3 regions of the Klebsiella variicola genome follow, and region 1 is predicted to be linked to each of the others. Evidence: predicted binding sites of a transcription regulator. Region 1 holds the regulator's gene; each other region holds the start of a gene.

What was found. Region 1 encodes Fur, which represses iron uptake genes when iron is present. Its sites were predicted from a motif close to ATAATAATGAGAACNACTATCAA; they were not measured.
Region 2: a site for Fur is predicted at 5,850-5,872, ahead of SP68_RS05095 (TonB-dependent receptor domain-containing protein). Genes of this name have one in related genera too.
Region 3: a site for Fur is predicted at 7,770-7,792, ahead of SP68_RS15175 (TonB-dependent siderophore receptor). Genes of this name have one in related genera too.

Annotation. Positions count from the first base shown of each region.
Region 1 covers NZ_CP010523.2:3,900,260-3,909,930, reverse strand. Annotated here, with positions in the region: gene tcuC (MFS transporter) at 1-970, opposite strand, end outside; gene tcuB (tricarballylate utilization 4Fe-4S protein TcuB) at 1,026-2,165, opposite strand; gene tcuA (FAD-dependent tricarballylate dehydrogenase TcuA) at 2,152-3,555, opposite strand; gene tcuR (tricarballylate utilization LysR family transcriptional regulator TcuR) at 3,653-4,579, opposite strand; gene fur (ferric iron uptake transcriptional regulator) at 4,707-5,159, opposite strand; gene fldA (flavodoxin FldA) at 5,451-5,981, opposite strand; gene ybfE (LexA regulated protein) at 6,133-6,426, opposite strand; gene ybfF (esterase) at 6,560-7,333, opposite strand; gene seqA (replication initiation negative regulator SeqA) at 7,517-8,065, shown strand; gene pgm (phosphoglucomutase (alpha-D-glucose-1,6-bisphosphate-dependent)) at 8,098-9,671, shown strand, end outside.
Region 2 covers NZ_CP010523.2:1,064,252-1,073,922, forward strand. Annotated here, with positions in the region: gene SP68_RS05075 (heme ABC transporter ATP-binding protein) at 1-468, opposite strand, end outside; gene SP68_RS05080 (FecCD family ABC transporter permease) at 461-1,456, opposite strand; gene SP68_RS05085 (heme/hemin ABC transporter substrate-binding protein) at 1,456-2,274, opposite strand; gene SP68_RS05090 (hemin-degrading factor) at 2,271-3,302, opposite strand; gene SP68_RS05095 (TonB-dependent receptor domain-containing protein) at 3,374-5,737, opposite strand; gene SP68_RS05100 (Rdx family protein) at 5,953-6,246, shown strand; gene SP68_RS05105 (thiamine pyrophosphate-requiring protein) at 6,286-7,995, opposite strand; gene SP68_RS05110 (AEC family transporter) at 8,031-8,972, opposite strand; gene SP68_RS05115 (LysR family transcriptional regulator) at 9,159-9,671, shown strand, end outside.
Region 3 covers NZ_CP010523.2:3,216,945-3,226,615, forward strand. Annotated here, with positions in the region: gene SP68_RS15135 (MarR family winged helix-turn-helix transcriptional regulator) at 1-59, opposite strand, end outside; gene SP68_RS15140 (quinone oxidoreductase family protein) at 133-1,080, shown strand; gene SP68_RS15145 (catecholate siderophore receptor Fiu) at 1,782-4,067, shown strand; gene ybiX (PKHD-type hydroxylase YbiX) at 4,116-4,793, shown strand; gene ompW (outer membrane protein OmpW) at 4,878-5,516, opposite strand; gene SP68_RS15160 (YkgJ family cysteine cluster protein) at 5,785-6,198, shown strand; gene SP68_RS15165 (YciC family protein) at 6,224-6,967, shown strand; gene SP68_RS15170 (septation protein A) at 7,022-7,561, shown strand; gene SP68_RS15175 (TonB-dependent siderophore receptor) at 7,833-9,671, shown strand, end outside.

The DNA.
Region 1 (9,671 bases):
CGGTGAGCCAGTGCATCACCGGCCAGGTGGTGAGCAGCGCCAGCAGGGTAATGCCCATCAGCACCGGACGACGACCGATCCGATCAGAGATCGCCCCGCCAATCGGTAACCAGATAAAGTTGGAGATGCCCACCAGCATGGTCACCAGCAGGCTGTCGCGAGCGCTGAGGTGCAGCACCGCTCTGCCGTAGGTCGGCGTATAGACGGTGATAAAATAAAAGGTGGTGGTGGTCATCGCCACCAGCAACGTCCCGGCGGTAATAATGCGCCAGTTCCTGGCGATAGTGGTCAGGATCTCTTTAGTATCCGGGCGATGTTTACGCTGCAGGAACTCCTCAGTCTCCTGCAGCGAGCGGCGCAGCACGAAAATCAGCGGAATAATCAGGCAGCCAATGAAGAAAGGGATGCGCCAGCCCCAGTCGGCGATCTCCTCATGCTCAAGCGTGGCGTTCAGCGCATAGCCAATCAACGCCGCCATGACGATAGCCACCTGCTGGCTGGCGGACTGCCAGCTGGTATAGAAGCCTTTATTGCCCGGCGTGGCGATTTCCGACAGATAGACCGACACCCCGCCAAGCTCGACGCCCGCGGAAAACCCCTGCAGCAAGCGGCCCACTAACACGAGGATCGGCGCCAGCACGCCGATGGTCTGATAGCCAGGTACCAGGGCGATGAGTAGCGTCCCGCAGCCCATGATCGCCAGGGTGACCATCAGCCCTTTGCGGCGCCCGATTCTGTCGATATAGGCGCCGAGGACCACCGCGCCGATGGGGCGCATCAGGAAGCCCGAACCAAACACCGCAAAGGTCAGCATCAGCGCTGCGAACTCGCTCTCCGCCGGAAAGAAGGTGCGGGCGATATAGGTCGCATAAAAGCCAAACAGGAAAAAGTCGAACTGTTCGAGAAAATTACCGCTGGTCACGCGGAGGATAGCGCCGACGGTGCCGGCGCGCGTGGATTGTTGCGTCATAGGGTGTGCTCTCCATTGTCTTTATCTTGTTTTTATAGAGGTAAGAGGGAGCGGGTTAGTCGCCTGCGACTGCCGCCTGTTTTCCGCGCCGCTTCTCAATTGCCCACTTGAGTAGCGCCGCACAGCGATAAAATCCGTGGGCAAATTTTCCGTAGGGAAGGGTTAAGAACAGGGCCATTACCACCCCGAGGTGAACAGCGAGCAAAATACCCATCCATGAGGTATCCCGTCCCGCCAGCAGCGCCAGGCCGGTGAAGCTGGTCAGCAGCAGTAGCAGGATAAAGCCGCGGTCCATCGGTTTTTGTCGTGCATCGCCGTGCAACGGCGACCGGCGCAGGTTTAGCCACAGCAGGCCAGCTGGCCCCACCAGCAGGCCGATGCCGCCAAGGGTCCCCAGCAGCACCGGGACGCTGAAGAACGGGTAGGGAGCTTCCCGGTCGGCGAAATAGTGATAGCCCGTGGCCACCACGGTGGCGGCGAAGCAGAGCATAAAGCCGTAGAAGGTGAAGTGGTGGAAACGGCGGCGCAGCAGGGTGAAGGCGTCATCGGCTTCGTTGCAGCCTTTGCCATGCCCGCCATCGAGATATTTCAGCGTCAACGCATCCTGTGAGGCCTTGGCGATATCAACCGCGTGCGGCTGGCCCGGGGAGATCTCGCGCCAGAAGCGGATCACCCCGGTCATCAGCAAGCCAAAGGCCAGCACGAAGACCGAGCCAAACATCCACGCCAGCAGGTTATGCGGGAATATCTGATAGAAATCGCCCGCCAGCGGCGGATGAAGCAGCGAGCCTTTGAGCCCCATCGCCAGCAGCAGAAAGAAAATCAGTCCGCCGACCAGCGCCAGTACGGTGGTCACACCAGCCCGGCGGTACAGGCTGCCAAAGGCGGCGGGCTGGGCGTAATGCTGATAAGTTTCCAGCCGAACTTCGGCCATCGCCTTCGGCACGTTAATCGCGAATTCGTGCGGCGGCGCGTACTGACAGGCGTGCAGGCAGGCGCCGCAGTTATGACACAGGTTAGCCAGATAGTTAATATCTGCTTTGCCAAAGGCCAGGCGCTGGGTCATCGCCGGGAATACGGCGCAAAACCCTTCGCAGTAGCGGCAGGCGTTACATACCTGCATCACCCTTTCCACTTCCGCCTCCGGCTCGGTGATGATCTGCGCCTCAATGATCAGCTTCTCAAGCGACTTCATGGTGTTTCTCCTGCTGTGCCGCCCGGGCGGCTTGCTGGCCGGCAATGCGGCCGAAGGTGGTGCCGATCGACATCCCGACGCCGGCGGTATAGCCTTTGCCCAGCACGTTGCCGGCCATCATTTCCCCGGCGACAAACAGATTACGGCTGGGTTTGCCGGCGAAGTGGACGGCGGCGGTGTCGTCGACGTAGAGCCCGAGGTAGGTGAAGGTGATCCCCGGACGTAAGGCATAGCCGTAGTAAGGCGGCGTATCGATAGGCCGCGCCCAGTGGGTCTTTGGCGGCGTCAGGCCGGCGGTGGCGCAGTTATCCAGGCGGGTATGATCGAACTGGCCTGGCGCGCAGGCGGCATTATAGTCGGCGATGGTTTGCGTAAAGCGTTCGCTGTCCAGGCCGAGCTGGCGGGCCAGCTCGGGAAGGGTGTTGGCCTGAGCGCCGGGAAAGACGGGCGGCATAAAGTGGCCGATGGCTTTGCTGTCGATGATCGAGTAGCCGATTTGCCCGGGCTGGTGGGCGACCAGCCGGCCCCAGATGGCATAGCGTTTGGGCCAGAAATCTTCTCCTTCATCGTAAAAACGGTCGGCATCGCGGTTGACCACTACCCCCAGCGACACGCAGTCGACGCGGGTACAGATCCCGCCATCGTAGAGCGGCGCCCGGGCGTCAATGGCGACGCAGTGGGACTGCGAGGGATCGCCGATAATATCGGCCCCGGCGTCGATCATAAACTTGAGCAGCACTCCCTGGTTGAAGCGGGTGCCGCGGATGAGAAAGTTATCGGCGGGCCATTCACCGCTGTCATTTTGCCCCCAGGCCTCGCGCAGCCATTCGCGGTTGGATTCAAATCCGCCGGCGGCGAGGACGCAGCTTTTTGCAACAATCCGTTCCTCGCCCGCCAGCGCGGCGACAAATTCGCCGTTGCGCAGCTCGAGAGCCTGCACCGGTGTGTTGTAGCGGATCTGCACCCCCATTTGCTCCGCGCTGCGGTAATAGGCATTGACCAGCGCTTTGCCGCCGCCCATAAAAAAGGCGTTGGTGCGGGCCACGTGCAGGGCGCCGGAGAGCGGTGGCTGAAAGTTCACGCCGTGCTGGCGCATCCAGTCCCGGCATTGTGACGAGGTGCGGATCACCATTCGGGCCAGCGCTTCGTTGGTATTCCCCTCGGTGACGCGCAGCAGATCCTGCCAGTACTCTTCTTCCGGGTAGCTGTCGACCAGCACGTCCTGCGGCGCATCGTGCATACAGCGCAGGTTACGCGTGTGCTGCGAGTTGCCGCCGCGCCACTCCCGCGGCGCCGCCTCCAGCAGCAGCACCGAGGCGCCAGCTTCCCGGGCGGTTAAGGCGGCGCATAGCGCGGCATTGCCGCCGCCAATCACCAGTACATCCACCATTATCGGCTCCCTTACAATTTAATTAATTGTTAAATTTGTAATGGGAATGTAGGTGGTAACAGCGGTGAGGCGCTATGGTGTAATGCTAAAGAGGGGTTTAGTGAGCGTAAAGGGTAGCACCCGGCCAGCGGTCAGACTCCACCAGCTGGCGCATGACTTTGCTGAGTATCACTCGAGCCGCAAGGCCTGCCGGAGTGAGTTCATCATCAGACAGACTGACCAGAAAGTTGGGGCGACTGAGTATCGGGTTGACGACGTCGATCACCCTCAGCGCCTGATGGTCGAGGTGGGAGATGGCGGCCCCGGGCTGCAGGGTGGCCCCCAGTCCGCTGCGCACGGCCTGCATCAGCAGGGCCAGACCGTCAATGTCCGCCACCACCTCAACGCTGAGATGATGCTGCTGGCAAACTGCCTCCAGCCTGCCGCGCAGGCCATGGCCCTGGCTTGGCATAATCAACGGCAGGGAGGTGAGCTGGTCAGGGGAGATGTGGTCCTCCTGCAGGGGGGCCAACAGCGCATGGGTGCCAATCAGGAACAGGCGTTCTTCCAGCACCGGTCTGGCGCTCCAGCGCAGGATCTTTTCCTGCTGGAAAACGATAGCTAAATCGAGCTGGCGGGTGTTGATCATCCGCTCCAGATTACCGGAGAGGCTTTCCACCAAATGCAGGCGCACGTCGGGATAGCTTTCGCGCATCGCATTGATGAACGGGACGCCGAGAACGGAGGCGGTGCTGGGGGCCATGCCGACGCTAACGTGGCCTGACAGGCGCGCCTCGCGGGCGGCGAGGATGGCATCATCGGCATGGCGCAGCGCCAGCTGTGCCTGCGAGTAGAAAGCGAGACCCGCGCTGGTGGGCGTGACCCCGCGGGAGGTCCGCTGCAGCAGGCGAATGGCCAGTTCGTTTTCCAGGCGTGCGATCTGCTGGCTGAGCGCCGAGACGCCGATATTAAGATCAAGCGCGGCGCGCCCCATGCTGCCGGTTTCAACAATGCGCACAAAATAGCGTAGCTGGCGAAGTTCCATATCAACTCTCCGGACAAAACGAGGACGCGGGAAGGTCACCTGTGGGACGAGAGCGGTAAGGGCAGCAGAGGCGCCCATAAAAAAGCCAACCGGCAGGTTGGCTTTTCAGTCTCAGCGAAGCGGGGAATTATTTTTCCACCGCGTCGTGGGCGTGTTCGTCCTCGCGGCAATCACCTTCCGCACAATGACCGTACAGATACAGACTGTGGTTGGTCAGGCGGATGCCGTGGCGGGAGGCAATTTCACGCTGGCGTAATTCGATCGAGTCATCGCTGAATTCGATCACTTTGCCGCAGTCGAGGCAAATCAGGTGATCGTGGTGATGCTGCTGGGTCAGTTCGAAAACGGATTTACCGCCTTCAAAATTATGACGAGTCACGATACCGGCATCATCAAACTGGTTGAGTACGCGGTAAACGGTCGCCAGACCGATCTCTTCGCCCATGTCGATCAGGCGTTTATATAAGTCTTCCGCACTGACATGATGGTTATCCGGTTCCTGCAGCACTTCAAGGATTTTCAGTCGAGGAAGTGTGACTTTCAGGCCAGCCTTCTTTAATGCGGTATTGTTGTCAGTCATGCGGAATCTGTCCTGTTGCTAAACGATCTACTTCCTTCAACGGAAGTCATACAGAAATTAACCCGACGTAATGCGTCTCATTATAGAACTGCCACTGGTAAATGAAAACTGCAAGCATCAGGCCTGGTTTGCTGTCAAAAACGAGGCACCAGCTACAAACTGCGTCACGTGCCTCGTAGAATCAGTGGACATTGTACAGATATGTGATTAAAAGTTAAAAACTTGTAGCTATTAGTTTGATTGCTTTTGTCTATTAATGCGACGCAACTCAATGATTGCGCCGCTTAATCATCAGGCGTTTTTGATTTCTTCGAGGTGCAGCTCTTCGGCAACCTGCTTCACCCATTTCTCAACGCGCTCGTTGGTCAGCTCCGGCTGGCGGTCTTCATCAATGGCGAGGCCGACGAAGTGGTCGTCATCCGCCAGGCCTTTGGAGGCCTCAAAATGATACCCGGCTGTCGGCCAGTGACCGACGATGGTCGCGCCGCGCGGCTCAATGATGTCGCGGATGGTGCCCAGCGCGTCACAGAAGTATTCTGCGTAGTCTTCCTGGTCGCCACAGCCGAACAGCGCCACCAGTTTACCATTGAAGTCGATCTCTTCCAGCGTCGGGAAGAAGTCGTCCCAGTCACACTGCGCTTCGCCGTAGTACCAGGTCGGGATACCGAGCAGCAGAATGTCGTGGGCTTCCAGGTCTTCTTTGCTGCTTTTGGCAATGTCGTGAACATCAGCAACATCTTTACCAAGCTGCTTTTGAATCATTTTTGCAATATTTTCGGTGTTGCCGGTGTCGCTGCCAAAAAAGATGCCGATGATTGCCATGAGTAAAATAACCTCTTGAAACTTAAATGATGTGGTAGGGACGCGATGCCCATAGATAACGGCAATCATAGCAGAACAGGCAAGGGCGCGGAAACAGCAATCACGCCCGACTGCACACTCTGCTACACGAATGCGGATTTTTCGCGGAAAGTTAGACTTTTCCCTGGCTGTGCAGGGCGCGCAATTGGGTCATCAGCATCTCTTCAATGAGATCGCTACGGCTCATATTACGCGCTTCCGCCAGTTCATTGAGCGCATCGACCGCGTCGGCGTTGAGTTTTAACTCGACGCGCTTCAGCCCGCGAACCTTATCGCGTTTCAGCTGGTTACGTTTGTTGATGCGCAGTTGTTCATCGCGCGACAGCGGATTGGTTTTCGGTCTTCCCGGGCGACGCTCGTTTGCGAACAAATCTAATGTCGTACGGTCCGTTTGTTCTTTTGCCATGATTCTGAGTGACTTCGGGGAAACAAGCTGCCGGGCTCTAGCCGGCGCAGATAGCGCGCCATCATACATCAGGCGAACGGCTGCGCCAACGACCGCGGGCATTCTGCGGCGCGGTCGGGCATATTTTAGCCAATCAGGCGGCGATGCTCGTCAGATAGCGGCGGATGGCGCGTAACACCGCCTCGGGTTTCTCGGCATGCACCCAGTGTCCGGCGCCAGCGATGACGTGCGCCCGGGCCTGCGGGAACTGCGCCAGCAGCGCGTCGCGGTAGGCGTCGGTCACATAGGGCGAGTTGCCGCCGGGAATAAACTGCGTCGGGTGCGGCCAGGCCGGAATGGTTTCCCAGCCGACGATATGCGGGTACTGGTCCCACAGCACCGGCACGTTAAAGCGCCATTCGCCGTCGACAAAAGATTTCAGCAGGAACTGAATCACGCCCTCTTCCCGCAGATGCTCACGCATCACCTGCGCCGCCTGCTGGCGGCTGCTGGCGGAGGATTCGCTGACGGCGCGGATAGCGGCGAAGATCTCATCATGGCGGCGCACATGATAATCCACCGGCGCGATATCGATCGCCACCAGTCCGCTGATGCGTTCCGGCGCCAGGGCGGTCAACGCCATCACCGCTTTCCCGCCCATCGAATGGCCGATAAAGGTGGCGCGCTCGATCTGGTGCGCGTCGAGCGTATCAAGCAGATCCTGCGCCATGGCGGGGTAGGTCATCTCTGGCGATCGCGGCGACAAACCGTGGTTGCGCATATCGACCTGCACAATATCGTGGTCGGCGATCAGGTCGCGGGCGAGGATGCCCAGGTTGTCCAGGCTGCCAAACAGACCGTGGACCAGCACGATCGGGGAGTGGTTGTGCGGATTCTGTGCAGATTGCGCTCGGCTATTTAATTTCATGGCAAAGTTCTTTTTTTCGCTCCGTCGGGTTAGGGTATTATGTTGGACATTCTGCCATCCGGCTGCAAGACCCAGAAGTTTTCTGAGTTTTACCGCCATCCTGGTTTGACGCTATCCGCGGTTGGGATTTGTACTTATAATCCCAACGATTTGTATTCAGAAAAGATATCGCACTGGATTAAGATGAAAACAATTGAAGTTGATGATGAACTCTATCGCTATATTGCCAGCCACACTCTGCATATCGGCGAGAGCGCATCCGACATTTTACGGCGCATGCTGAAATTTTCCGCCGTTTCCCAACCGGCTACACCGGTCAGCAAAGCCGCGCCGGCACTGGCGCCAGCGCCTGCCGTGGAGGTGAAACCCGCTAACCCGGCGAAAGATAAAGTCCGCGCCATGCGCGAGCTGTTGTTATCTGATGAATACGCCGAGCAGAAGCGTGCGGTGAACCGTTTCATGCTGGTGTTGACGACCCTCTATTCTCTGGACAATAAAGCATTTGCCGAGGCGACCGAGTCTCTGCATGGCCGCACGCGCGTCTACTTTGCAGAAGATGCGCGTACGCTGCTGAAAAGCGGTAATCAGACCAAACCAAAACAGGTTCCTGGTACACCGTGGTGGGTTATCACTAATACCAATACCGGCCGTAAATGCAGCATGATTGAGCACATCATGCAGTCGATGCAGTTCCCTGCGGAGCTGATTGAAAAGGTTTGCGGCACGATCTAGCTTTTTAACATTTGCACCAGAAGGATCAGGCAATGGCAATCGATAAACGTGCGGGGCAGCCTGCGCAACAGAGTGATTTGATTAACGTCGCCCAACTGACTGCTCAGTACTACGTGCTGAAGCCTGAAGTCGGTAATGCGGAGCATGCGGTAAAATTCGGCACCTCTGGCCATCGCGGTAGCGCGGCGCGCCACAACTTCAACGAACCGCATATCCTGGCCATCGCCCAGGCCATTGCGGAAGATCGTGCGAAGAACGGGATCACCGGTCCGTGCTATGTCGGCAAAGATACCCACGCCCTTTCCGAGCCGGCGTTTATTTCGGTGCTGGAAGTGTTAACCGCCAACGGCGTTGACGTGATCGTGCAGGAAAACAACGGCTTCACTCCGACGCCGGCGGTCTCCAATGCGATTCTGGTGCATAACAAAAAAGGCGGTCCGCTGGCAGACGGCATTGTGATCACCCCGTCACACAACCCGCCGGAAGATGGTGGTATCAAGTACAACCCGCCAAACGGCGGCCCGGCTGATACCAACGTCACCAAAGTGGTGGAAAACCGCGCCAACGAACTGCTGGCCGCCGGCCTGCAGGGCGTGAAACGCATTTCTCTGGACGCGGCGCTGGCTTCTGGTCACGTTAAAGAACAGGATCTGGTGCAGCCGTTCATTGAAGGGCTGGCGGACATCGTCGACATGGCGGCGATCCAGAAAGCGGGCCTGACGCTGGGCGTCGATCCGCTGGGCGGGTCCGGTATCGAATACTGGAAACGCATTGGCGAACACTACAAGCTCAATCTGACCATTGTGAACGATCAGGTTGACCAGACCTTCCGCTTTATGCACCTCGATAAAGACGGCGCCATCCGTATGGACTGCTCCTCAGAGTGTGCGATGGCGGGCCTGCTGGCGCTGCGCGATAAGTTCGATCTGGCGTTTGCTAACGATCCGGATTACGACCGCCACGGGATTGTCACCCCAGCCGGGTTGATGAACCCGAACCACTACCTGGCGGTAGCGATCAACTACCTGTTCCAGCATCGTCCGCAGTGGGGCAAAGAGGTGGCGGTGGGTAAAACGCTGGTCTCCTCCGCGATGATTGACCGGGTGGTGAACGATCTGGGCCGCAAGCTGGTGGAAGTGCCGGTGGGCTTTAAATGGTTTGTAGACGGCCTGTTCGACGGCAGCTTCGGCTTCGGCGGCGAAGAGAGCGCCGGGGCCTCCTTCCTGCGCTTTGACGGCACGCCATGGTCCACCGATAAAGACGGCATCATCATGTGCCTGCTGGCGGCGGAAATCACCGCAGTGACCGGGAAAAACCCGCAGGAGCATTATAACGAACTGGCTGAACGCTTCGGTGCGCCGAGCTACAACCGCCTGCAGGCTTCCGCAACTTCCGCGCAGAAAGCGGCGCTGTCCAAGCTCTCTCCGGAAATGGTCAGCGCTGACACCCTGGCGGGCGATCCGATCACTGCTCGTCTGACCGCGGCGCCGGGCAACGGGGCGGCGATTGGCGGCCTGAAGGTGATGACCGACAACGGCTGGTTCGCGGCGCGTCCGTCAGGCACCGAAGACGCCTACAAGATCTACTGCGAAAGCTTCCTCGGCGA
Region 2 (9,671 bases), 2.7 Mb from region 1:
GCCGTCGCGCCACAGCTGCGCCAGACAGCGGGCCAGCTGCACCCGCTGCTGCTCGCCGCCGGAGAGGCCGGGATAGCGGCGACCGGCAAGGCCATCGCAGCCGGTGACGGCCATCACCGCCGCCAGCACCGCCGGATCTGCCGTCGCGCCCCACGGTGCGCGTCCCATGGCAATGACCGTTTCCACCGTCCAGTCGGCCTGCAGGGCCGTTCGCTGCAGCATGACCGCCCGACGGCGCGACAGCGCCTCGGGGGACCAGGCCTCCAGCGGCTTGCCTGCAAGGCGGCGGGTGCCGCTGTCCGGAGTCAGATAGCCGGTCAACAGCCGCAGCAGAGTGGATTTCCCGGCGCCGTTCGGCCCGATAAGCGCCGTCATCTCGCCGCCGCGCAGCGCGACGGAGACGTTGTCGATAACCTGTCGTTTACCAAGGTGAAGTGACAGCCCCTGGGCGCAATATTCATTAACCATGTCTGGAGTTCTCCCGACGAAAGACCAGCCACAGAAACCAGGGGGCGCCCAGCAGGCTGGTGAGCAGACCGACCGGCATCTCCGCCGGCGCCGCCACGGTGCGGGCCAGGGTGTCGGCCAGCAGAAGCAGGATTGCGCCGGCCAGCAGCGAGCCGGGGATCAGTCCGCGATGGTCCGGTCCCAGCCACAGGCGCATCAGGTGCGGCACCACCAGGCCGATAAAGCCGATGACTCCGCTGATGGCCACCGCGGCGGCCACCAGCACCGCGCTGCACAGCAGCAGCCAGCGCTGTAGCGCCTGCACGTTCACCCCGAGATAGTGTGCCTCTTCATCGCCAAGCTGCAGCAGATTGAGGCGGGACGCCATCCACCACACCGCCAGCGCCGCCGGGATAATCAAGGTCGCGGCCACCAGCAGCGTCGGCCATTCGGCCTGGCCCAGACTGCCCATTCCCCACAGCGACAGCTGGCGCAGCTGGGCGTCATTGCTCAGCCAGGACAGGACGCCGACCAGCGCGCCGCACAGCGCGTTGATGGCGATCCCCACCAGCAGCAGGCGCGACAGCGAACCCTCCTCCGCCCGGCTGAGGATGAAAATCACCACCATCACCGCCAGGCTGCCAATAAACGCCGCCAGCATCGGCATGTACAGGGCGATCAGCCCCGTAGCGGAGAACGGAAGCACCAGCCAGCTGGCCACCGCCAGCGCGGCGCCGCTGCTGATGCCCAGCAGGCCCGGGTCGGCAAGCGGGTTGCGAAACAGCCCCTGCATCACGCAACCGGAGAGGGCCAGCGCCGCGCCCACCAGCAGGGCCAGCAGCACCCGCGGCAGACGGATACTCAGCCAGATGTGGCGCAGCATCTCATCCCCGGAAGGCAGCAGGTTGACCAGCGGCAAGCGCATAGCGCCGAGGGTGGTGGCAAACAGCGTCAGGGAGACCAGCAGCAGCGTCATCAACAGCAAACGGGGGGCGAGGGCAGGGCGCATCAGGGCAACTGCTCCGCTTTGTTTCGCAGCGCGATTATCGCCTGCGGTGTGCGCGGCCCGAAGCCGAGCAGGGCCATATCGTCGATCGTCAGCAGCTGTTTATGACGCCCCGCCGGGGTCTGTGCCAGACCGGGCAGTTTCCACAGCCCGGCTTCGCCGCCCATCCCTTTGAGACCATCGGCGGAGATCACCACCAGATCCGCCTGGCTGGCGGCGACCCCTTCCTGCGACATGGCGCGATAGTGGTCGAAGCCCTGCATCGCGTTCTGCAGCCCGGCGGCGCGAATGGCGCCATCGGCCGCGGTGTGCTGTCCGGCCACCAGGGTATTCATTCCGCCGTGGCTGAGAATAAACAGCACCCGCTTAGCAACCGGCTGCGTGGGAATGGCGGCGATCTGTTGCTGAAGCTGCTGGCGCAGCGCGTCGCCTGCCGCCGTTTTGCCTAACGCTTCGGCAATGACAGCCACTTTGTTATCGATCGCGGACAGACTTTCGCCGCCCGGCACGTTAACCACCTTCACCCCGCTCGCCTGTACTTTGTGTAAGACCAGCGAGGGCTGCGCCTGGGCGCTCGCTAATACCAGCTGCGGGCGTAACGCGAGGATCCCCTCGGCGTTCAGCTGTCGCAGGTAGCCGACGTCCGGCAGCTTTTGCGCCGCCGGGGGCCAGCTGCTGGTGCTGTCCCGCGCCACCAGGCTCTGTTCCGCGTCAAGGGCATAGACGATCTCAGTGACATCTCCGCCGAGGGTGACGAGTCGCTCAACGGCGGCGTGGCTCAGCAGCGGGAAAGCGATGAAGAGCAGTAACCAGCGCATCATGCGGGCAGTCCTTCACGGGTCAGACGATCTACCTGCTGGCGCCATTGTGCCTGCTCGGGGTGGCCTTCGCTGCGCTGGCCATAGAGCTGGGCAATCTGGGTGCCGTCTTTGGCGAACAGTTCGACGCTGGTGACGTGTCCATCTGAGGTCGGTTTACGGGTCACCCACACTTCATCGAGGCTCTCTTCGCGCAGATGCAGGGTAAAAGTGGTATTGAAGATATTCAGCCAGCCGCGCATGGGGGCCAGCTTTTCCAGGGCGCCGGTGAAGATCTGCACGCAACCGCGATTGCCGACGAAAATCATAATTTCATTACCTTCCTGGCGCACCGTCTCCAGCAGCGACGGCAGCGCATGGCGATCCACGCGGCAGGCGAGGTCGTCGCTCACCAGACGGAAAGCCTGCTGGCGGGAAAGCTGATATTTACGCAGCAGACCGAAGAACTGGTGAACGTCGGTCATCGCGCGCCAGTCGTTCTCCAGGGCGGCGCCGTCGGCGGTATCGGCATATTTCACCGGCTCCAGCGGGCGCAGGGCCAGCGGTGCCGGCGCCGCCACCCGATGTTCCGCGATCAGGGTGTCCCAGGCCGCCATGTCGGTCTGCGTGGTCGCATAGACTTTCAGCAGGGCGTCGCCGTGGTGGTCGAAAAACTGGATGCTCTGGCGGCCATTATCGTTCAGATGGAAGGCGCTGGCCCACTGGCTGAGGAACAGACGCAGGTCGAGCGCGCGAGGGTTCAGTACCAGCCCGGCGTGGCCGCTGAGGTGCTGGTGCGTGAACTGGCCCACCTGCTCATGCACGGCATACTCGTTGCGGCAGATGCATTTGGTTTCGCCGACGCGCTCCAGATCGGCAATCAGCGCTCGGGCGTCATCGCTCAGGCGCACGGCATCATGGCCGAGGCGGGCGGCGGTCAGCTCGGCTTCGCTGATCCCCATTTCCGCGGCAATATCGCGGGCATATTTCGCGGTACTGCCCGCTTTGGTGGCCTGGTAGCGCTGCCACAGGTCAGGGTGTGCATTTGGCATAATCATATCCTTCTCGACGATGAATATCCCCGGCCGGCGGGCCGGGGGCAGGTGCGTTATTATTCGGGCAATCAGAAGTCGACGTTGACGCCCAGCTGCCAGGTGCGGCCCGGCATCACCGCCAGCGCTTTATCGTTGGCGTCCTGGTTGGTGCCGGTCTCGATATTGCGGCTGCTCAGGTAATCCCAGTATTTACGATCGGTGAGGTTGTAGACCCCGCCATTGAGGCGCACGTTTTTCGCCACCTGCCAGTACGCGGTCCAGTCCAGCATGCCGTAGCCCGGCACGCGCATATAGTCGCTGCTGGCATCGGTAATGGCGGACCCGCTGTTGCTGTAGCTTTCGCGGTTGGTGGCGGTCGCCTGTTTCCCTTTGACAAAGGTCGCCGTCAGGGCGGTGCCGTAGCGTTTCGCCGGATCGTCCCACGCCACGCCGACGATGGCTTTCATCGGCGCCACGCTGTCGAGGTCGACGTATTTATCGCCGCTGTAGCTGGATTTCGATTTCCCTTCGCTATAGCCGAGGGCGAGGGTGGTGCTCAGGCCGTTCACCTGCTCAAACCAGGTGCCAAAGTTAAATTTGGTACTGATCTCACCGCCGTAGATATAGGCTTTATCGCGGTTTTCCGCCTGATAAATGGTGTAGATGTTCGACGGCACATTCGTGAACTGGCCCGGATTATTGGCGCGGGTATAGCGCGTATAGGCGATAAAGTTCTTATAGCTGTTGTAGAACAGCGCCGTGCGCACGGTGATGCCTTCGGTGACTTCCCCCTTCAGCCCCCACTCGAGATTATCGCTGGTTTCCGTCTTCAGATCGGTATTGCCGATCAGGGCATACTGCTGGCTGCCGGCGTAGCTGGAGCCAAGGTTCCAGGAGCCATACAGCTGGCTGGCGTTGGGGAACTGCGCGCCGCGCTGGTACTGCAGGTAGGTCATCAGGCGCGGGGTGAGGTCGTACTGGAAGGTCAACGACGGCAGAACCTGGGTATCGCTGTTTTTGCCGTACAGATTCGCCACCGACGATTCGGTCAGTACGCTGCTGTTGGCGGCAAGGTCGGACAGATTTTCCGGCTTAGTCGATTGATGCACCACGCGCACGCCGGGAATAATGGCGAAGTTGTGGCTATCAAGGTCGAAGTTGATCTTATCCTGGACAAAGCCGCCGAGAGTGTAGCTGCGGCTGTCTGCCTCCGGCTGCATGATCTCGCTGTAAACGCTGGGGATCGGCGACTGGCTGAACGGTCGCTGGGTTTTGCTGGTGCTGGCGTTGAAGCCGGCGCTCAGATCGTGGCGGCCCAGGGTTTTCGCCAGCGCGGTCTGCAGGCCCCAGGTGTCGGTATCGTAGTTGGAGTTCACCGTCTGCATTCTGCGGGTGACGCTGTCCGGCATATAAGTCCAGTCATGGGCTTCGGTATGCTGGTAGTAGATTTTCGTGGAGACGCTGTCGAGGTAGTCGTTCATCGGCGTCCAGTCATCCTTCAGGCTCAGGCCCCAGCGCCGGGTCTGGCTGGTCTGGTTGGCGGTGCCGATGGTGCTGTTGCCGCTGGAGTCCCAGGTATCGTAGTGGGTGTGGTTGGTTTTATGGTAATAGTCGAAGGTGCTGGTCAGCTTGTGTTCATCGTTAGGTTGCCAGATCCCGGAGGCCAGAAACGCATCGGAGTGCCAGTTCGCCGGGTAGGCGTCGACGGTGCCGCTGTTGTTTTCGGTTTCCTGACCGTCACGGTGGCTGTAGACCAAAATTCCGCGCAGGAACTCATCGCCGCCGGCGACGGTCACCCCGTTGTGCCAGCTGCGATCCGCAGAGTCGTAACCGCTGCGGTAGCCGAAGGCGCTGGTCTTGCCCGGGCGCAGGTAATCATCTGCCGATTTCGGGCGGAAGGAGACATTTCCCCCGATAGCGCTGTTGGCCGTTTCCGTCGAGGTGGCGCCGGACTGGATATCCACACTGCCGTACATATACGGGTCGATATAATCGCGGCCGATGCCGAAGGTGTTGAGCCCGGCGCGGCCGACGTAGCCGCGGCCGGTGGCGTTGGGTTGCGCGATACCGTCTACGTCGATGCCGACGCGGTTGCTCTCCATACCGCGAATGTTGTAGCCGGTGTAGCCTCCGCGGTCGAAGCCGCTTTTGCCGTTGCCGGAGCCGCCGCTGGCCCCGGTGGCGCTGATGAGCGGCTCATAGCGCATGATCGAGCCGAAATCGTTAGCGCCTTTATCCTCCAGCTCCTGGGCGCTGATGCTGTGCTCACTACCGGCTTTCTGCACCGGTGCGGGGGCGGTGACGGTCATTTGTTCCGAGGTGTCATCCACCGCCTCGCCGCTAACGGCGGAAGTGTCTGCTGCGATGGCAGAAGTCTGATAAATTGCTGCAAGCAAAGAGGTCACCAGCAGGCGTTTTTTACACCATGCTGCTGACGGAGTCGATTTGTACATAGTCGCCACGCCTTGATCGTTATTAGTATCGGCTCACGCGTTACTTCCAGAGTTGCAGGTTGCTCCGTCTTTTCCGTTGCGGATGGGGTCTTACTCCATTTATTGATTGCGAATGGTAATGATAGGTATTATCGTTTGCAACAAAATAATCATGTGTTCTTCATTTAAACTGCACTTTGTTTACAATTTGCCCTTTCAGACTTAGCGAGACGACGATGAACTCAAAAGCGGCCATCACCATCACCTACTGTTCCCAGTGCAACTGGATGCTGCGCGCCAGCTGGATGGCGCAGGAGCTGTTACATACCTTCAGCACCGACATCGCCTCGGTGACGCTGGTGCCGGGGACCGGCGGGATCTTCACGATCGATGTCGACGGTCAGCAGATCTGGGAGCGCAAGCAGGATGGCGGTTTTCCGGATGCGGCCGAGCTGAAACGCCGGGTGCGCGATGTCTGTTTCCCGGAGAAGCCGCTGGGCCATGTGGATAAAGGTGAGCAGAAGGGGTGACAACCCCCTCCGGGCGACAAGCGCCCGGAGGAGAAGCCGTTAGCGGGCTAACTGCACGTCAACCAGCACGCTTTGTCGGCGGGTGCGTATGAGGGTGACCGCTTCTTCCAGCACGCCGGGGAGATCTTCGGCCCGGGAAACCGACAGGGCCGCCGCGCGACTGGAGGCGGCGATCGCGGCGAAATCCGGCGAGGTGGTAAAGGCGGTGGCCGGAATGGTCTCCGCGCGGGCGGCGTAGCCGTCCGGGTAGAGCGCTTTGGTGCCGCCCGCGACGGCGCCCCATCCGCCGTTATTTCCGACCACGACGAGGACAGGGAGCTTCATTACCTCCGCAATATGGTGGCAGACCGCAGGGTTGGCGAACAGGTACGACCCGTCGCCGACGGCGGCAATAATCAGCTCTTCCCGGCGCGCAAGCTGCAGCCCCAGCGCGATAGGCAGGGCTTCGCCCAGGCCGCCGGCCAGCGCTTCCTGGTAATAGCTCTCGGCATGGATCAGCCCGGCAAATTGCGGCAGCGTGGTCAGCTCAGAAACGATCCGGCCGCGGTGTTGATTCGCCAGATGGCCGAGGCAGTAGCTGAGCCAGGGTTTGGTAATGACCCCGGTCTGGCTGGCATGGAGAAGCGCGTCGCGCTGGTTTTTCTGTTGCTGGATGCGGTTCTGCGTATATGCCGCCCGCTCCGCCACATGTTGCTGGCGGGCGGCCTGCAGCGGGCGCAGCGCCTCTTCCAGCAGGCTGAAGACTTCATCGGTCTCGCCCGCCAGGTTGATGTCCGCGCGATAGCCACGTACCGGGTAGCGGGAGAAGAGCGGATCGGGGCCCATCTGGATCACGGTGCAGTCCTGGCGACAGTCGCCCTCGGCGAGCATCCATGGCGCCTGCGAGTCGACCACCAGAATCACATCGGCGTCGGCGAGCCAGGCGCTGGGATCAGCCCCGGCGAGCAGTGGGTTATCGGCGCTCAGGGTCACCTCGGTACCCCAGTATTCCACCAATGGGATCGCCCATTCGCGCACCAGGCTATTAAGTCGCGCAAAGCCACCCGCCGTTCGGGCGCCGCGCTGGGCGAAGATGACGGGATGCCTGGCGCAGGCGATTGCCTCGGCGGCCCGGGCGATATCTTCCCGGACTGGCGCATAGCGGACCGGCTGCTGCGAAGGACCGGCCTGCAGTGCGGCCTCATCAATAGCAAAGGTCTCGCACAATGGCTCGCGCGGTAAGCTCAGGTAGACCGGCCCTTTCGGCAGGGAGCTGGCAATCGCCCAGGCCCGGTCAACATGCTCGCCGATCTGATCGGCCAGCCGCAGTTCAAAATCCCACTTCACGGATTCACGGATCAGCGCCGCCTGGTCGCGCATCTCCTGGCCGTAGCCAATCGGCGTATTGCGGCAGCCGAAGTGGGAATGTTCGCTAATCGGCGTGCGACCACCAAAAATCAGCACCGGGATATTGCTGTTCGCCAGATTGATGACACCGCAGGCGGCGTTGGCTAACCCGACGTTGGTATGAACCATTACCGCCTGCACCTTGCCAGTGCCGAGGTAGTAGCCGTGCGCCATGCCGATGGCGGCGTTTTCATGCGGGCAGATCACCAGCTCGGGTACCTTTTGCCCGGTCGCCCGGGCCTTTGCCCAGGCTTCAATAACTGGCGGATAATCGGTGCCCGAGTTAATAAAAATATATGCCACGTCCAGCGCCTGTAGCCGATGCAGTAACAGTTCAGCAGCCGATAATGTGATAGAGGCCATATTCTCTCCGTATTCACGCGGTGTAATCGCGATAATTAAAAGGTTAAGAAAATAAATCCGCCCATCGTAATGATGGAGGCAATAATACTCAGCGCCATCGTCGAGGCCATTTCCTGCTCGCCGGTTTTATACTGCATGGCAATAATTATCGCGATGGAGCCTACCGGGATAGCCATCGTCAATACGACTTCCTTTATTTGCTCCATGCTGAAGCCCATTTTTAATAACAGGAGATAGCAGGCGCCGGGCACCAAAATATTGCGGGCGATAACGGTGATAATGGTAGCGGTGGTGATAACAATGCTGCGTGTATAGAGCACGATCCCGGCGGCAAACAGCGCCAGCCCGCCAGAGGCTTTACCCAGCAGACCCAGCGACATCGAGATAGTCTGCGGAATATGGATATCCGCCAGCACGATGATCAGGGCGATCACCGGTGACCAGACCACAGGTTGTTTAATGGCGTTTATCACCCGTGTGCCAAAGGAGATATGCTGGCTTTTATCGCCAGTGGCGACCGACATCAGAATCATTACCAGCGGCAGCTGGAAGACGTTTTGCGTGATGCTGGACACGGTGATCAGCGACGCGCTGACGGTGCCAAATAAAAAGGCCAGCACCGAGGTGCCGATGAAAGGAACCGCCGGCGAGCCGATGGCCAGCGCCTGCAGCGTACTGAGGGCGAGGTCGCGTCGGAACAGATAGCGGGCGACCAGTAAGGGAATGACGAAGCTCAGAATCAGCGCGAGGATAATGGCCACCGCAACCGGGCCCATGGTCATGACGATGTGACGCGGCGTCATCACCATATTGCTGAAAATACTTAGTGGTAATGCATAGAGCATCACAATTTTATTGATGTCTCCTGCCTGCTGCCAGTTAAAGTCTTTTCGTTTACCGCTAATATAGCCGATGATGACGGTAATGATGACCGGTAATATAGCGCCTGAAATTAATAGAATATTGTTCTGTGTCATGGTGATATATTCTCATTATAAATTATCTTCGGGTCCGCAATTCGTTTTTGCCGTGCGTGATGAGGTTAATAAATCCGTTTTTCCTGATGCGCGGTAGCTATTTTTGAGCGTATTGATAGCGACATTTATTCGCTAAAACAGGCCGCAAGGGAAATGCAAAAACCGTTTATTCAATGAGTAAATATCATGCCAATGAAATTTAAGCAGATTCAGGCGTTTATTACTGTCGCTCACGAAGGCAATATGACCCTGGCCGCAGAGAAGATGGGGATCACTCAGTCGGGACTGAGCCGGCTGTTATTGAGCCTGGAAGCGGACCTGAGCGCGACCTTATTCGAAAGACACAAACACGGTATGGCGTTGAGCGAATATGGCAGCGCCTTTTTACCCTATGCGCTGACGATGCTGAATACCGAACAAAAGGCCCGCGAGGAGATTGCGCTCATCCGCGGCGCCGGGAAAGGTATCCTGCGGATTGGCTGTGTTTCCAGCCTGCTGACCAGCCATTTCATCGATAAGCTGGCAGCTTTCCATCAGCGACATCCCCGGATCCATCTGCGGATCGTCGACCGCATTGACTCCGAGCTCTTTAAACTCCTGCGGATGCACGACATCGATATCGCCCTCTGCGGCCCCTTACCGCATGATGAGAAAATCGTGGTGCGCGGTAAAATTAACTGGCAGGACCGGATCTGCATC
Region 3 (9,671 bases), 680 kb from region 1:
ATATCCAGTAGCGCGCCGTGAAAGTCGGTAATGTCGTAGTCATTATGTGCATCTTGCATATATTAATTTTCCGCGTATAGTGCTGCAAACAATATGTGTATTTTACACATAATTCCCGACAGGAGATAATTTATGAAAGCAGCCGTGGTTTTTGACCTCGCAGAAGGCCCGGTTTGGGCCGATTTTATCGACCCGCAGCCCGCGCCCGGCCAGACGATCATTGACGTCCGCGCCGCCGCGCTGAGCCATGTGGTTAAGGCCCGCGCATCCGGACGCCATTACAGCTTCGACGGCAATCTGCCCTTTGTGCCCGGTATCGATGGCGTCGGCACCACACCTCAGGGCCAGCGCGTCTATTTCGCCTTCCCCACCGTCCCCTTCGGCAGTATGGCGCAGCAGGCGCCGGTTGCCCTGCAGAGTTGCCTGCCGGTGCCGGATGCGCTCGATGATGTTAGCGCCGCGGCGATGGCCAATCCCGGCATGTCCGCGTGGGCGTCTCTGGTGACTCGCGCCCAGATCCAGGCCGGTGAAACGGTGCTGATTAACGGCGCCACCGGCAGCGCCGGTCAGTTGGCGGTGCAGATTGCCCGCTATCTGGGAGCGAAAAGAATCATTGCAACCGGACGGAATGCGCAGACGCTGGCGGCGCTGGACGCCGATGAGTGTATTCAGTTAACCGCTGATGATAAAACCTTGAGCGGGCAATTTTCAGCGACCAGCGCTGCGCAGATTGACGTGGTCATCGATTACCTGTGGGGACACAGCGCGGAAGTGTTATTGCCGGCCCTGGCGAAATATACCCCAGCCGGCAGACCGGTGCGCTATGTGCAGGTGGGGTCCCTGGCTGGCGCCGATATCGCGTTAAATGGCGCAGTTCTGCGTTCCGCACCGCTCGTGCTGATGGGCAGCGGTATCGGTAGCCTGTCGATGCCGCAGCTGCTGGCGGCGACAGGTGAAATGCTGCAGGCGGCGGTGCCGGGTAAATTCACCATCGCCACCACCCCGCGGCCGCTGCAGGAGATCGCGGCGGCCTGGCCGCGGGACGACAGTCAGAAGCGTACGGTTTTCACCCTCGGATAAAAAATCGCTTCCGCACAAAAGATGGGGTTGATATCTTAAATGAGAAATATTATCTTTCTCATTACTGAATAGTTGAGTAAATAACTCAGGTATTCAGTACGACATTGCTCACATTGCTTCCAGTATTTTTGCCCGCACTTGTGCGGGCTTTTTTTTACTGGCGACACACCTCACGCACCAGTTGCCGCAGCCAGCAGTGGCCCGGCGCCTGCTCCAGACGACATACGGCGCGGCATTGTTCTCCGTCACGCGGCGGGAGAACGCTCGCTGGTCGTCCCTCCAATAACGCGGTCGCGGAACAGTGCCTGCAGAGGGATCGGTGGGCCGCTATTTTTCATTACACCAATTTCCAGAACGGCGTTCTCCTCGCGCAGAAGGAGGGCATCTTTTATGCCAAAAACCACGAAGCGCCGGGTTAGCCCTGGCGCCTGTCACCTCGCGGCGCGGCCTGTCATCGGCCTCTTCCAGCCGCTCTTTTGCTTCATCCCCGCCCTTTTCGTTCAAAATTTATGAACTATGTAAATCGCGATGAAGAAATATGTTTAAACGTCAACATTTCTATGTAAATATTAAGGCGAATGATAACTATTCTTTTTATCATTTATAGAATCACACCGGGTCAGCGCAAGCCAGACGACGAAAAACGTCGCTTTTGCGCGGTGTGGTATGTGCTCATAACAAAAAATAAGCCTGCATTTATCATGGAAAAAAACGCTTCTCTGCCGTTTGGCAGTTTCAACTCATTGGCATTGTTTACGGGTCTGTGTCTGGGGGCCTCACCGGCAACGGGCACCGCAGCGGAAAAATCAGTCAAAAATAGTGAAGAGACGCTGGTGGTGGAAGCCACTCCGCCCTCACTCTACTCTCCCGGCGCCTCCGCCGATCCCAAGTTCAATAAACCGCTGGTCGATACCACCCGCACCATCACCGTGATCCCGGAACAGGTGATTAAAGATCAGGGCGTCACCAACCTGACTGACGCCCTCAAAAACGTCCCCGGCGTCGGGGCGTTTTATGCCGGCGAGAATGGCAGTTCAACCACCGGGGATGCCATCTACATGCGCGGCGTGGATACCTCTAACAGCATCTATGTGGACGGCATCCGCGACATCGGCAGTGTGACGCGCGATACCTTCAATACCCAGCAGGTGGAAGTCATCAAAGGACCCGCCGGCACGGACTATGGCCGCAGCGCGCCCTCCGGATCGATCAATATGATCAGCAAGCAGCCGCGCCTTGACTCCGGGATCGACGGTTCGGCCAGCATCGGCAGCGCCTGGTCGCGTCGGGGAACGCTCGACCTGAACCAGGCGTTTAGCGACAACGCCGCGTTCCGTCTGAACCTGATGGGGGAAAAAACTCATGACGCCGGTCGGGACCGCATTGAAAACGAACGCTATGGCATCGCGCCATCGCTGGCCTTCGGACTCGATACCCCAACTCGTCTGTATCTGAACTATCTGCACGTCCGGCAGAACAACACCCCGGATGGCGGGATCCCCACCGTCGGCCTGCCGGGCTATTCGGCACCTTCGCCGAAATATGCCGCGCTCAATTCCGCCGGGAAGGTGGATACCAACAATTTCTATGGCACCGACTCCGATTATGATAAATCCACCACCGACAGCGGCACCCTGCGCTTCGAACACGATCTGACGGACAATACCACCGTGCGCAATACCACCCGTTGGTCGCGGGTGAAACAGGAGTATCTTTTGACCGCGGTGATGGGCGGCGCGAGCAATATCACCGCCCCCGATATCAATGACGTCAACACCTGGAGCTGGTCGCGTCTGGTTAATACCAAAGATGTCAGCAACCGCATTCTGACCAACCAGACCAATATCACCTCGACCTTCAATACCGGCTCGATAGGCCATGACGTCAGCGCCGGCGTGGAGTTTACCCGGGAAAACCAGACCAACTATGGCGTTAACGCCATGACCGCGCCGGCGGTGAATCTCTACCATCCGGTGAGCAACCTGTCGATTGGCGGGCTGGACAGAAACGGGGCGAACGCCAACGGCCAGACCGATACCTTCGGGATTTATGCCTTCGATACGCTGACGCTGACCGAACGGATTGAGGTCAACGGCGGGCTACGTCTCGACAATTATCATACTAAATATGACAGCGCCACCGCCTGCGGCGGCAGCGGACGCGGGGCTATCGCCTGCCCGCCCGGCCAGTCGACGGGCAGCCCGGTCACCACCGTGGATACCGCCAAATCCGGCAATCTGGTTAACTGGAAAGCCGGGGCACTGTACCGCTTAACCGAGCAGGGCAATGTCTACGTCAACTACGCCATCTCACAGCAGCCGCCGGGGGGCAGCAGTTTCGCCCTGGCCGCCAGCGGTAGCGGCAACAGCGCCAACCGAACCGACTTTAAGCCACAGAAGGCGAAATCCAGCGAGCTGGGCACCAAGTGGCAAATCTTCAACAACCGTCTGCTGCTCAGCGCGGCGTTATTCCGTACCGATATTGAAAACGAAGTGGCCGCCAACGATGACGGAACCTGGTCGCAGTACGGCAAAAAGCGCGTGGAGGGGTATGAGCTCTCCGCGACCGGAAACCTGACCCCGGACTGGACGATCATCGCCGGCTACACGCAGCAGCATGCGACGGTGACGGAGGGGCAGAATGTGGCGCAGGATGGTTCTTCCGCGCTGGCCTACACTCCGAAACATGCCTTTACGCTGTGGACGCAGTATCAGGCCACCAGCGATTTGTCCGTCGGCGGCGGTGTGCGCTATGTCGGAAGCCTGCGCCGGGGCAGCGATGGCGCGGTCGGTACCCCGGATCACACCGAGGGCTACTGGGTCGCCGACGCCAAACTGGGCTATCGGGTCAACAGCAACCTCGATCTGCAGCTCAATATGTACAACCTGTTTGATACCGATTACGTGGCCTCCATCAACAAGAGCGGCTATCGCTATCATCCGGGCGAACCCCGTACCTTTATGCTGACGGCGAACGTCCACTTCTGAGTCTGTGCGTGGGGCCGTTGCGCCCCACCTTTTAGAGAGAACACCGCGATGATGTATCACATTCCTGACGTGCTATCGGCAGACCAGGTGGCGGAATTTACCCGGCAGCTGGCGCAGGCCGAGTGGGTCGACGGACGGGTTACGGTGGGCAGCCAGGGGGCGGCCGTCAAACAGAACCAACAGATCGATACCCGTACGCCGCTGTATGCCCGCCTGCAAGCCGCCGTGCTCGACGCGCTGCGCGGCCACCCGCAGTTTTTTTCCGCCGCGCTGCCGCGGACGATTTCCGCACCGTTGTTTAACCGCTATGGGCCAGGGGAGACCTACGGTTTTCATGTCGATGGCGCCGTTCGCCAGAACGGCGAGGCGGGCTGGATGCGCACTGACCTGTCAGCGACGCTGTTTCTTTGCGAGCCGGAGAGCTATGAGGGCGGTGAACTGGTGATTGAAGACACCTATGGCCAGCACCGGGTGAAGCTCCCGGCCGGGCATCTGGTGCTCTATCCCGCCAGCAGCCTGCACTGCGTCACCCCGGTTACCCGCGGCGTACGTCAGGCCTCTTTCCTGTGGATCCAGTCGATGGTCCGCGACGATAAGCAGCGCGCGATGCTTTACGACCTGGACCGCACCATCCAGTCTCTGAAGGCCCGCTTTGGCGACGGAGAAGAGGTCCTCTCCCTGCTCAACATGTATCACAACCTGCTGCGCCAGTGGACGGAAGTGTGATCCGCTATCGATGGCGAAGGCTTGCGGCAGACAGGTGTGACGTGACAATGAACTGGCCATCCGTTGGCCAGTTTTCAGCAGGATTTAAAATCGATAACCCGCGGAGAACATAAACACCCACGGATCCAGACGGGTGCTGACTTTCTGGTCCACGCCGCCGGCTTTGAATTTCACATCGGTGTCGATATCCATGTACCACACCGACATATTCAGCAGCCAGTCACGGTTAATCAGATAATCGAGGCCGACCTGCCCCGCCGCGCCCCAGGAGTCCTTCAGGCTCAGATCGGAAAGCCCGGCCGCCTTGCCGGTATCGTTAAAGTCTTCATTAAAGAAGGTGGTGTAGTTAATACCCGCCCCCACGTACGGGCGCACCTTGCTTTGCGCATCGCCAAAGTACCACTGCGCCATCAGGGTGGGCGGCAACTGATGGACGGTGGCGATAGTCCCGGTTGGCCCGGTGCCGACCTTATGGCGGAACGGCGTTGCCGCCAGCAGCTCCACGCCGATGTTATCGGTGGCCATATAGGTAAAGGTTAAACCCAGTTGGGTATTGTTACTGACGTTGAAACTGCCAAGGCTGCCTAACACATTGTCAGAGCCCTCCGTCGGTCGGACGGTGGCGGTCCCGGCACGAATGAAAAATTCACCCGCTTCATGCGCCCAGACGCTGCCGGTGGAAAGCGTGCTAAGAATTAATGCCGCCGCTGCTAACTTCTTCATATCCACTTCCTCATTATGGTTTTTCAGCGCGGCCAAATATACCTATAACGAGTTACGTTTGATCTGTTTTAGATCACACTAAAACCTTAGATTTAACATTTATTGATCCAGATTAATTTTTGCTACCGATCGAAACACCCTGAATCCTTCTCACATCAATTTTCACTTTCCGTGAAAAAAATATTTCTCCCCCTCTTGCCGCCGCAAAAGCGGCTGGATAAGTTAACTGCCGACAATCTGTGTTGATGCGTTTTTTTCAGGTGTAATTATGAGTGAAATCAACCCGTGCATGACGTGCGGTGCCTGTTGTGCGTATTTTCGTGTCTCTTTCTACTGGGCGGAAGCCGACGACGCGGGTGGCCTGGTGCCTTCCGCGCTGACCGAGCCGCTGACCCCTTTCCTGCGCTGCATGAGCGGCACCAACCAGCGTCAGAGCCGCTGCGCGGCGCTGTCAGGCGACATCGGTGACGCCGTCCACTGCACTATTTATGAAAACCGTCCCTCACCGTGCCGCGAATTCGCCATGTCCGGTGAGAATGGTGAGGAAAATGACGCCTGCAACCGGGCGCGGGCGCACTATGGCCTACCGCCATTGCGGCCTCTTTACAAAGATATACCTGCCCTGAATGGTGCAGAGAGTGCTACGACGGAACGATTTGCGGTACAATCGCCGGCTAGTTAACACCTGCGACACTCAAGGAGAATGCATGTCTATCACGGCGAAGTCCGTCTACCGTGACACCGGGAATTTTTTTCGTAATCAGTTCATTACCATTTTGCTGATTGCGCTGTTGTGCGCGTTTATTACGGTAGTACTTGGCCATGCCTTTTCACCCAGTGACGAGCAGCTGTCGATACTCAGCGAAGGCGATAACCTCGCCGGTAGCGCCGGGCTGTTTGAGCTGGTGCAGAACATGACGCCGGAGCAGCAGCAGGTTCTGCTGCGCGCCTCGGCGGCATCAACCTTCTCGGGTCTGGTGGGCAATGCGATCCTCGCCGGCGGCGTTCTGCTGCTGATCCAGCTGGTCTCCGCCGGTCATCGCGTTAGCGCCCTGCGTGCCATCGGCGCCTCAGCCCCGGTGCTGCCGAAGCTGCTGCTGTTGATCCTCTTCACTACCTTCCTGGTGCAGATGGGGATGATGCTGGTCCTGGTGCCCGGCGTGCTGCTGGCCATCGTGCTGGCCTTTGCGCCGATCATGCTGGTGCAGGACAAAATGGGTATCCTCAGCGCCATGCGCAGCAGCATGCGTCTGGCGTGGGCCAATCTGCGGCTGGTGGCGCCGGCTATCATTGGCTGGCTGGTGGCAAAAACCCTGCTGTTACTGTTCGCTTCCAGCTTTGCTGTCCTGACGCCAAACGTCGGCGCGGTGGTCATCAATACCATCAGCAACCTGATATCCGCCCTGTTGCTGATCTATTTATTCCGCGTGTATATGCTTATCCGCAACTAATCTTAACCAGGATCGGGGTCTTCCCCGGTCCGTCCTGAAAGACGGGATCGATGTATGAAGCAGTTTCTGGATTTTTTACCGCTGGTGGTCTTCTTTGCCTTCTATAAGCTTTACGATATCTACGCCGCCACCACCGCGCTGATCGTCGCGACCGCTATCGTGCTGATCTACAGCTGGGTACGCTACCGTAAAGTCGAAAAAATGGCGCTGATCACCTTTGTGCTGGTGGCCGTCTTCGGCGGGTTAACTCTCTTCTTCCACAATGATGAGTTTATTAAATGGAAGGTGACGGTGATCTATGCCCTGTTCGCTGGCGCGCTGCTGTTCAGCCAGTGGGTGATGAAAAAGCCGTTGATCCAGCGCATGCTGGGCAAAGAGCTGGCCCTGCCGCAGCAGGTCTGGTCGCGGCTTAACCTGGCCTGGGCGGTGTTCTTTATCCTTTGCGGGCTGGCCAATATCTATATCGCCTTCTGGCTGCCGCAGAATATCTGGGTGAACTTCAAGGTCTTTGGCTTAACCGCCCTCACGCTGGTCTTTACCCTGCTGAGCGGGATCTACATCTACCGCCATATGCCGCAGGACGACCACCACTAACGCCTCCGCCGGCGCGCCATCGCGCGCCGCGCTCGCCCCCTATAATCTCACTGCGCTGGCAAACATTCCCTGCAGCCACACAACCTCAGCGCATACGCTGACAACTTTCCGGTCACACTGTGCAGGCTCTCTTCACGATTTCTCTCAACTGCATAAAAAGTTGCGGTAATTGTGAGGATTTTATGGAGATTCATCTCGTTACATTGTAATGATAATGGTTATCATTAATATTCTCGATCTCATTTTGCATTACTTTAAAAAGGATATTTACATGAGATCGCCGCAATATTCTGTCCCCACGACCCTGGCGCTGGTCATATCCAGTCTCCTCGCTCCTAACGCCTTTGCTGAAGAATCAGAACAAGATACCGAAACGATGATTGTGCGCAGTACGGCGGAAGAGGTGCTTAAGCAACAGCCCGGGGTGTCGATTATCACGGCAGATGATATTGCTAAGCAGCCGCCGGTCAACGATCTCTCAGACATCATCCGTAAAATGCCCGGGGTGAACTTGACCGGCAACAGCGCCAGCGGCAGTCGGGGCAACAACCGCCAGATTGATATCCGCGGCATGGGGCCGGAGAACACCCTGATCCTGATAGATGGGGTACCGGTCACGTCACGTAACGCGGTTCGCTATAGCTGGCGCGGCGAACGCGATACCCGGGGCGACAGCAACTGGGTACCTGCAGAGATGGTCGAAAGGATTGAAGTTCTCCGCGGTCCGGCAGCCGCGCGCTATGGTTCCGGCGCGGCGGGCGGAGTGGTCAATATCATTACCAAACGCCCGACCAACAACTGGCACGGTTCGCTGTCTTTCTTTACCAACCAGCCGGAAAACAACAAGGAAGGCACGACCAATCGCGCTAACTTCAATCTCAGCGGCCCACTGGCCGGGGAAGCGCTGACGATGCGCCTGTATGGCAATATCAATAAAACGGAACCCGACGCCTGGGATATTAACCATGCGCAAAACGGCTCTTACGCTGCGGGGCGCGAAGGGGTACGCAATAAAGATATTAACGCCTTGCTGTCATGGAAAATGACCCCGCAACAGATCCTCGATTTCAGCTACGCCTATAGTCGCCAGGGGAATATCTATGCTGGTGATACCCAGTACAGCAACGGCAATCTTAGCCCGAACGGGCTGGTGGACTCCCTGTACGGCCACGAAACTAATCGCCTCTATCGCCAGTCCTGGGGACTGACCTACAACGGTCTATGGGATTGGGGCCAGTCCAAAGCCGGTGTTTACTACGAGAAAACCAACAATACCCGCCTGCAGGAAGGCTCCACCGGCCGCGTCGAGGGCATGATCAACAGTGAGGATTATGCCACCAGCCGTCTGGAATCCTGGCGTACTACCTCGGAATTCAATGTGCCTTTCTTCTGGCTGGCGGACCAGACGCTGACGCTGGGAATGGAATGGAACCATGATCAGCTCGACGACCCGGCATCAATGCAGGCCACTAACAGCAACGGCGAGACTATCCCTGGGACCTCGGGCGACCCTACGCAACGTAGTACCAAAAACAGCGCCACCCTCACCGGTATCTATCTGGAAGATAATATCGAAGCCGTGCCTGGCACCAACCTGATCCCCGGCATCCGCTTCGATTATCATAATCAGTTTGGCAGCAACTGGAGCCCAAGCCTCAATCTGTCTCAGGCGCTGAGCGATATGTTCACGCTGAAGGCCGGTATCGCGCGCGTGTTTAAAGCGCCTAACCTCTATCAATCCAGTGAAGGCTATTTGCTCTCCACCCGCGGCAACGGTTGTCCGAACACTATAGCTGAAGGCAGCTGCTATCTGCTGGGCAACCCTGACCTCGATCCGGAGATCAGTATTAACAAAGAGATCGGTATCGAATTCAACCTTAATGGTTACGCTGCCGGAGTCACCTGGTTTCGCAACGATTACAAAAACAAAATCGTCTCCGGAACAGAGGTACTGGGCTATACCTCCAGCGGCAATAATATTTTGCAGTGGCAGAACGGCGGCAAAGCCGTGGTCGAGGGGCTGGAAGGAAATCTGCTGATCCCGGTGCTGAGAGATGTCCTCAGCTGGCGGACCAATGCCACCTGGATGCTCAAATCTGAAAGTAAAGAG